Regions from separate parts of the Escherichia sp. MAL-1 genome, predicted to be linked through region 2. Evidence: predicted binding sites of a transcription regulator. Region 2 holds the regulator's gene; the other holds the start of a gene.
What was found. The regulator LexA, encoded in region 2, represses DNA repair genes until DNA is damaged. The targets are predictions, from matches to a motif close to TNCTGTATGTACATACAGNA.
Positions count from the first base shown of each region.

Region 1: the regulator LexA is predicted to act here: its motif matches at 1,642-1,661, upstream of metR (HTH-type transcriptional regulator MetR).

Region 1 is NZ_CM129609.1:4,803,461-4,807,892, forward strand. It holds gene metE (5-methyltetrahydropteroyltriglutamate--homocysteine S-methyltransferase) at 1-1,575, opposite strand, end outside; gene metR (HTH-type transcriptional regulator MetR) at 1,693-2,646, shown strand; gene bioP (biotin transporter) at 2,534-3,433, opposite strand; gene yigL (sugar/pyridoxal phosphate phosphatase YigL) at 3,509-4,309, opposite strand; gene pldB (lysophospholipase L2) at 4,317-4,432, opposite strand, start outside.
Region 2 is NZ_CM129609.1:4,572,688-4,577,119, forward strand. It holds gene dinF (MATE family efflux transporter DinF) at 1-1,212, opposite strand, end outside; gene lexA (transcriptional repressor LexA) at 1,285-1,893, opposite strand; gene dgkA (diacylglycerol kinase) at 2,003-2,371, opposite strand; gene plsB (glycerol-3-phosphate 1-O-acyltransferase PlsB) at 2,542-4,432, shown strand, end outside.

The DNA.
Region 1 (4,432 bases), 230 kb from region 2:
GTCACCAATAACAATCGGTGGCTTCACGCAGCGTGAACCGTAGCTCTGTACCCAACCGTTTTGCGTAAAGACAAACCCGTCGAGGTGCTCGCCAAAGTATTCCACCATGTCATTACGCTCAGCCTCGCCATGTACCAGCACATCCAGTCCCAAACGTTCCTGCTCAACAATGGCCTGCCTGATATGTTCCGCAATGCCCGTGCGGTAGTTATTGGCGTCGAGATTACCCTTTTTGAAATCCAGACGCAGGGTACGAATTTCCGTGGTTTGCGGGAAAGAACCAATCGTGGTGGTCGGCCACGCTGGCAGTTTAAAACGCGCACGCTGGGCTTCGGCACGCACTTCATAGACATTCGCACGCTGGCTGTCCTGGGCGGTGATCGCCGCCAGACGCTTTTCTACCGCCGGATTATGTACACGAGTAGAGTTACGACGCGCCTGAATTGGGGCGCTCCACTCTGCCAGAGCTGCCGTGTCACCACTGTTCAGCGCATCGCGCAGCAGTGCCAGTTCATGGCATTTTTGTAGGGCGAAGGCAAACCAGCTTTTCACTTCTGCATCAAGACGCGTTTCCACGCTCAGGTCGATGGGGCTGTGCAGCAACGAGCAGGAAGATGCCACCCACAAATCACGTTTGCCGACAATGTCCTTAATTTGCGCATATTTCTCAGTAAGATCGGCGCGCCAGACGTTACGACCATTGATCAGACCCGCAGACAGCAGCCAGTCAGAAGGCAGGCGCTTGTGCAGTTCAACAACGTCATCTTTACCATGTACAAGGTCCACATGCAGCCCCTGAACAGGCAGCGCAGTAATCGTGTCGAGATTTGGCGTTACGCCTTCAAAATAGGTGGTCAGCAGCAGTTTCACCTGTCCCTGGAGCGCGTCGTAAGCGGGTTTGTATGCGTCCAGCCACGCCTGTGGTAGTTCCAGTACCAGCGCGGGTTCATCAATCTGTACCCACTCGATGCCGCGTTTCGCCAGTTCTGCCAGCACTTGCTGATAAACCGGCAGAATGTCGTTCAGCAGGCTAAGGCGGTCAAACTGTTCACCTTTCACTTTCCCCAGCCACAGGTAAGTAACCGGCCCCAGCAGCACAGGCTTAACGTTGTGGCCCAGCGCCAGCGCCTCGTCCACTTCCTCCAGCAGCTGCGTCCAGGTCAGTTTGAACTGTTGGCCTTTAACGAACTCCGGCACCATGTAGTGATAGTTGGTGTTAAACCATTTGGTCATTTCCGCTGCCGCCGCAGGTTCGCCAGTCGGCGCACGTCCACGACCAATACGGAACAGGGTGTCGATATCTACCGAACCGTCTTTGTTCTGATGACGTGGCGGAACATTACCCAGCAGCAAACTGGTGGTCAGTACATGATCGTACCAGGCAAAATCGCCCACCGGCAGCAGGTCGATACCCGCTTGCTTTTGTTGATCCCAGTGACGAGCACGCAGTTCACGCCCTACTGTCAGCAGTTCTTCACGCGTGGAGTTCCCCGCCCAATAACTTTCTTGCGCTTTTTTCAGCTCGCGACGCAGGCCAACGCGAGGGAAACCGAGGGTGTGATTAAGAATTGTCATTATATGCCCCTTATGGAATTTTTAGTATTTAGCCGTCCAGATGTTTACACATCCATAATTGGCGGTTACTGTATATTCCTCAAGCGCAAATTATTCATGCCGAAGTGAAGGACTTTCATGATCGAAGTAAAACACCTGAAAACGCTACAAGCGTTGCGGAACTGCGGCTCGCTCGCAGCCGCTGCGGCGACGTTGCATCAGACGCAATCCGCCCTGTCTCACCAGTTTAGCGATCTGGAACAACGCCTTGGCTTCCGGCTATTTGTGCGTAAGAGCCAGCCGCTACGCTTTACACCGCAGGGAGAAATCCTGTTGCAACTGGCAAACCAGGTACTGCCGCAAATTAGCCAGGCCCTGCAAGCCTGCAATGAACCGCAGCAGACGCGTCTGCGCATTGCCATTGAGTGCCATAGCTGTATTCAGTGGCTGACACCCGCGTTAGAAAATTTCCATAAGAACTGGCCGCAGGTAGAGATGGATTTTAAATCGGGCGTGACGTTTGACCCGCAGCCCGCCTTGCAACAGGGAGAGCTGGATCTGGTAATGACGTCCGATATTCTGCCGCGCAGTGGCCTGCATTATTCGCCGATGTTCGACTATGAAGTGCGTCTGGTGTTAGCACCTGACCATCCACTGGCGGCGAAAACGCGAATTACACCGGAAGATCTCGCCAGCGAGACGCTATTAATTTATCCGGTGCAGCGTAGTCGACTGGATGTCTGGCGGCATTTTCTTCAGCCGGCAGGCGTCAGCCCGTCACTGAAAAGCGTCGATAACACCTTATTGTTGATTCAGATGGTTGCCGCGCGGATGGGTATTGCCGCGCTACCGCATTGGGTAGTAGAGAGTTTTGAGCGCCAGGGTCTGGTGGTGACCAAAACCCTGGGCGAAGGCTTGTGGAGCCGACTGTACGCCGCCGTGCGCGATGGCGAGCAGCGTCAGCCAGTTACGGAAGCGTTTATTCGCTCAGCGCGCAATCACGCCTGCGATCATCTGCCGTTTGTGAAGAGCGCGGAGCGACCCACTTACGATGCACCCACAGTGAGGCCAGGATCACCAGCGCGCCTGTAATAAACGTTGGCCAGTGCGGCTGTTGGTGCCAGATAGCCAGGTTTACCAGCAGCCCTGCCGGAACGTGCATATTATTCATAATGCCCAGCGTTCCGGCGTCCACCTGCGTCGCGCCGTAGTTCCACATAAAGTAGCCAATCCCGGAAGCCACCACGCCAAGAAACACCAGAATGCCCCATTGCAGCGTGGTTTGCGGCATTTTCTGCGCATTTCCCAGCAAGAACCATGCAATCACTGCCACCAGAAACGCGCCAAGATAGAACCACGCAAAGGCGTTATGCTGTGGCATCGGGCGAGTTTCCATCAGGCGTTTGTAACCCACCATGCCAATGGCAAAAGTGATATTGGAGAGTTGCACCAGCAGCAAGCCAGTCCAGAAATGGTCGGTGACCTGATCATAGCGAATAATCCCGGCACCAATCACCGCCAGCAAGGCGCTAAAGGCATAGCCCCAGCGCAGACGGCGCTTACTCATGATGTCATAAATCAGCGTGATGTAGAGCGGCGTCAGCACGGTGAACAGCAGCAGCTCGGAAACCGTCAGGTAGAGATAAGCGCGGAAACTCAGCATATACATCACGCCAAGCTGCATCGCGCCCACCAGCATATACAGGCCGACCGTTTTCAGGCTATTGCCACGGGTACGCAGAAACGGCAGAAAAACGAGTGCCGCCAGGCCAACACGCACCAGCGCCGCAAAATAGCTATCGACGTGCCCCGCAAGGTACTCGCCATAAAAGCTAAAGGAGAAGGCCCACAGAATCGTGGTGATGATAAGTAGCGCCACAATGGAAAACTCTTTGATTAACGAGGATCCATTGTAGCGAAGTATCTGGTTGACAACTGACCAAATAAAGAACGATTACGATAAATAGAGTTTACGCAGATAATGCGGCACCGCGTCTTCGGCGTTAGTACCAATCACTTCCAGCTCCGGATGCAGATCTTTCAGCCGTTGATGCGCGCTGCCCATAATGCAGCCTTTCCCCGCCATCGACAGCATTTCGGCATCGTTCATCCCGTCACCAAACGCAATACAATCCTTCAGGCTGTAGCCCAGTTTCTTCGCCACCGCTTCCAGCGCATGGCCTTTTGAAACGCCGCCCGCCATCACTTCCAGACAGGTTAAGGTAGAGAAACTGACGTTGACGCGATCGCCCCAACGAGCGTTAATCGCCTGCTCCAGCGGCAGCAGTTGTTCATGGGAATCGCAGGTGAAGAACACTTTGCTGACGCCTTCCGGCTCCAGTAATCCAGGCTCATACAGCGCATATTTGAACACCGCTTCTTTAAAAAAGCGCATCTCTTCCGGGCGATGGCGATTCATAAACCATTCGTCGTCGCGATAAACGTTAGTAATGATGTCCGGATTGTCGTTGACTACGCCAAACAGATCGCTGGCAATGTCGCGATCCAGGTTATGAGCAAAAATCAGATTGCCATCCAGATCGTGAACGCGCGCGCCATTGGAGGTAATCATGTAAGACTTAATCTCCAGATTATCGCGAATTTGCCCCACATCAACGTGGTGACGACCGGTCGCAAACACAAAGTTGATGCCGCGCGCGGTGAGCAGCTTCAGAGTTTCTTTGGCGTAAGGGGATAACGTATGGTCGGGAGAAAGTAACGTGCCATCTAAATCAGACGCAACAACCTGGTACATAAGAAATTTAAACCTCTGTAGAGCGGTTTCCGCTGGGTGAGTTATGCCTGTTGAAAAAATCAACGATGGCGTGGAGCGCGACTGAGCGCATTGCGTCCTTTTCAAAAAGGATCTCATGGTACG
Region 2 (4,432 bases):
CAGCCACGGCAGCGTAAGGAGCGTCAGCGCAAAACCTGCGGCGGCCACCGCCATACTGTTACGCATTTCGGCGGCACGCGTTGCGCCTATAAACATGCCGTCCAGCAGATAACACCAGACGCCAACCAACGGCAAAATCACCTGCCAGATAAGATAGCGGTCAGCCAGCTGCTGAATCTGGGTTAACGACGTCAGCAACGCAATGATGTGTTCCCCTGCCAGCAAATAAACCACCGAAAACAGTAACGCTACAATCCCCGACTGGCGGCACGCTGCCCGCCATACATCCAGCAACTGGCTACCGTCGCGCGCACCGTATGCCTGACCGGAGTGCGCTTCAACCGCGTAGGCAAAACCATCAAGCGCATAGGCGGTAAAGGTGAGTAGCGTCATCAGAACCGCGTTAACAGCGATAATGTCACTCCCCAGTCGCGCACCAAGTACGGTGATCGCGCCGAAACAGAGTTGCAACAACAGCGAACGCAGCATGATATCGCGGTTAAGCGCCAGCAAGCGACGGAAGTTTCCTCGCCAGGCAGTTTTCAGCATTTCGCCGGAAATTCCGCGTAGTTTGAGGATTTTACGCACCATTAGCAGACCAATCAGCAATGTTGCATATTCCGCAATAACCGTCGCCAGCGCCGCGCCCTGCACGTTCATATGCAGCCCCATCACTAGCCAGACATCCAGCACAATGTTGAGGATATTGCCGACCACTAACAAAATTACTGGCGCACGGGCATATTGCACGCCGAGTAACCAACCGAGTAATACCAGATTCGCCAGCGACGCCGGTGCGCTTAACCAGCGGATTTCAAGAAAGCGCCGCGCCTGTTCCAGGACTGCTTCACTACCGCCAACAATATGCAGAGCCAGATCGATAATCGGTGTACGCAGCAGCGCAATTAACGCCCCAGCCCCCAACGCCAACAGCAACGGTTGCACCAGCGCACGGGCTAATGCCTGAGGATTTTTGGCACCATAAGCCTGCGCAGTCAGCCCGGTGGTGCTCATGCGTAAAAACAGCAACAGCATAAAGAGAAAGCTGGTCGCCGTTGCACCAACCGCCACGCCGCCCAAATAAACCGGGCTATCAAGATGACCAATTACCGCCGTATCGACCAGTCCCAGCAACGGAACGGTGATATTGGAGAAAATCATGGGTAAGGCGAGATGCCAGAGTGCTTTATCAGATGAAGTGAGGAATGCCATGCAGACAAGCCTGATGAAGAGAGATGAAAAACAAACCGCGACGCCTGGCGGCATCGCGGTCTCAGAGATATGTTACAGCCAGTCGCCGTTGCGAATAACCCCAACCGCCAGCCCTTCAATGGTGAAGCTCTGCTGACGAAGGTCAACGACAATTGGTTTAAACTCGCTATTTTCTGGCAACAGTTCGACTTTATTGCCCTGTTTTTTCAGGCGCTTAACGGTAACTTCGTCATCAATACGTGCGACAACGACCTGACCGTTACGTACATCCTGAGTTTTATGCACTGCCAGCAAGTCACCATCCATAATGCCGATATCTTTCATCGACATCCCGCTGACGCGCAGCAGGAAATCAGCATTCGGCTTGAACAAGGAAGGATCGACCTGATAATGACCTTCAATATGCTGTTGCGCCAGAAGCGGTTCACCGGCAGCCACACGACCTACCAGCGGCAACCCTTCTTCCTCTTCCTGCAACAGACGAATCCCGCGTGATGCGCCGGAAACAATTTCAATAACGCCTTTGCGTGCCAGCGCCTTCAGATGTTCTTCAGCCGCGTTTGGGGAACGGAACCCCAAACGCTGCGCGATTTCCGCACGCGTCGGCGGCATACCTGTCTGGCTGATGTGATCACGGATGAGATCAAACACCTCTTGTTGCCTGGCCGTTAACGCTTTCATTCCGCCCCCTGGGTGTATATACAGTTATGCTGTGAGTATATACAGCAAAAGGCGATTTTGGAACCATAAACTGCACAATAAACCAGAGATTTATCGAAATCTGGAAGGGTTATCCAAAATGCGACCATAACAGGATGCACCAGGTTATCACGGCGACGATAATCGCAATCAGCACCGCGGCGGATCCCATATCTTTAGCGCGTCCGGAAAGCTCATGGTATTCAGAGCCAATTCGGTCAACCACTGCTTCGATGGCGCTATTGAGGATTTCCACAATCATCACCAGCATCACGGAGCTGATAAGCAGCACGCGGGTAATTGCGTCCACATCCAGCCAGCAGGCGATGACCACCGCCAACAATACCGCTACGCCTTCCTGACGGAATGCCGCTTCGTTGATCCATGCAGCGCGTAAACCTTTCCAGGAATAGCCAGCAGCTTTGATAATTCGGGTGAATCCAGTGGTATTATTGGCCATTGAAAGAACCTTTTTACATTATGAGCGTCAATATCAGTGTACCGTTAAATCCGATGATTCGGGTTTGCGTAACGCTGCGCGAAACATGAGCGGATACCACAGAATTTCCCATGACTTTCTGCTATCCTTGCCGCGCATTTGCATTATTAACCAGAGGCTTTACATCGTTTATGTCCGGCTGGCCACGAATTTACTACAAATTACTGAATTTACCATTAAGCATCCTGGTAAAAAGCAAGTCTATTCCGGCAGATCCTGCCCCGGAACTGGGGCTGGATACCTCTCGTCCAATTATGTACGTTTTACCGTACAACTCGAAAGCAGATTTGCTGACGTTACGCGCCCAGTGTCTGGCTCATGACTTGCCTGACCCGTTAGAGCCGCTGGAAATCGACGGCACGCTACTGCCGCGCTATGTGTTCATTCACGGCGGGCCGCGTGTATTCACCTATTACACGCCGAAAGAAGAGTCTATTAAGCTGTTCCACGACTATCTCGATTTGCACCGTAGCAACCCAAATCTGGATGTGCAGATGGTGCCAGTATCGGTGATGTTTGGTCGCGCGCCGGGGCGTGAAAAAGGCGAAGTAAACCCGCCGCTGCGTATGCTTAACGGCGTACAGAAATTTTTCGCCGTACTGTGGCTCGGTCGCGACAGTTTTGTGCGTTTCTCGCCGTCAGTTTCGCTGCGCCGTATGGCGGATGAACACGGCACGGATAAAACTATCGCACAGAAACTGGCGCGCGTGGCGCGTATGCACTTTGCCCGTCAACGTCTGGCTGCTGTGGGCCCACGTCTGCCTGCTCGTCAGGATCTGTTTAATAAGCTGCTCGCCTCCCGCGCCATTGCCAAAGCGGTAGAAGATGAAGCGCGCAGCAAAAAAATCTCCCATGAAAAAGCGCAGCAGAACGCGATTGCGCTGATGGAAGAGATTGCGGCGAATTTCTCTTACGAGATGATTCGCCTGACTGACCGTATTCTGGGCTTCACCTGGAACCGCCTTTACCAGGGCATCAACGTCCATAACGCCGAGCGCGTTCGCCAGCTGGCCCACGACGGTCATGAGCTGGTATATGTGCCTTGCCACCGCAGCCACATGGACTACCTGCTGCTTTCTTACGTGCTGTATCACCAGGGGCTGGTGCCGCCGCATATCGCCGCTGGGATCAACCTGAACTTCTGGCCGGCCGGGCCGATTTTCCGCCGTCTGGGGGCGTTCTTTATTCGCCGTACTTTTAAAGGCAATAAACTTTATTCCACCGTTTTCCGTGAGTATCTCGGCGAACTGTTCAGCCGTGGTTATTCCGTCGAGTACTTCGTGGAAGGCGGTCGTTCCCGCACGGGGCGTTTGCTGGATCCGAAAACCGGTACGCTGTCGATGACCATTCAGGCGATGCTGCGTGGCGGCACGCGTCCGATTACGCTGATTCCGATCTACATCGGTTATGAGCACGTCATGGAAGTGGGTACTTACGCCAAAGAACTGCGCGGCGCGACGAAAGAGAAAGAGAGCCTGCCGCAGATGCTGCGCGGTTTAAGCAAGCTGCGTAATCTCGGTCAGGGTTACGTCAACTTCGGTGAACCAATGCCGTTGATGACCTACCTTAACCAGCACGTACCAGACTGGCGTGAATCTATCGATCCCATCGAAGCGGTGCGTCCGGCATGGTTAACGCCGACGGTCAATAATATTGCTGCCGATCTGATGGTACGCATTAACAACGCAGGCGCGGCAAACGCCATGAACCTGTGCTGTACTGCGCTTCTGGCGTCACGTCAGCGCTCACTCACCCGCGAGCAGTTAACCGAGCAACTCAACTGCTACCTGGATCTGATGCGCAACGTACCTTACTCCACGGACTCTACCGTTCCTTCAGCCAGCGCCAGCGAGCTTATCGATCACGCGCTGCAAATGAACAAGTTTGAAGTCGAGAAAGACACAATCGGCGACATCATCATTCTGCCGCGCGAGCAAGCGGTGTTGATGACCTACTATCGCAACAACATTGCGCATATGTTGGTGCTGCCTTCGCTGATGGCGGCAATTGTCACCCAGCATC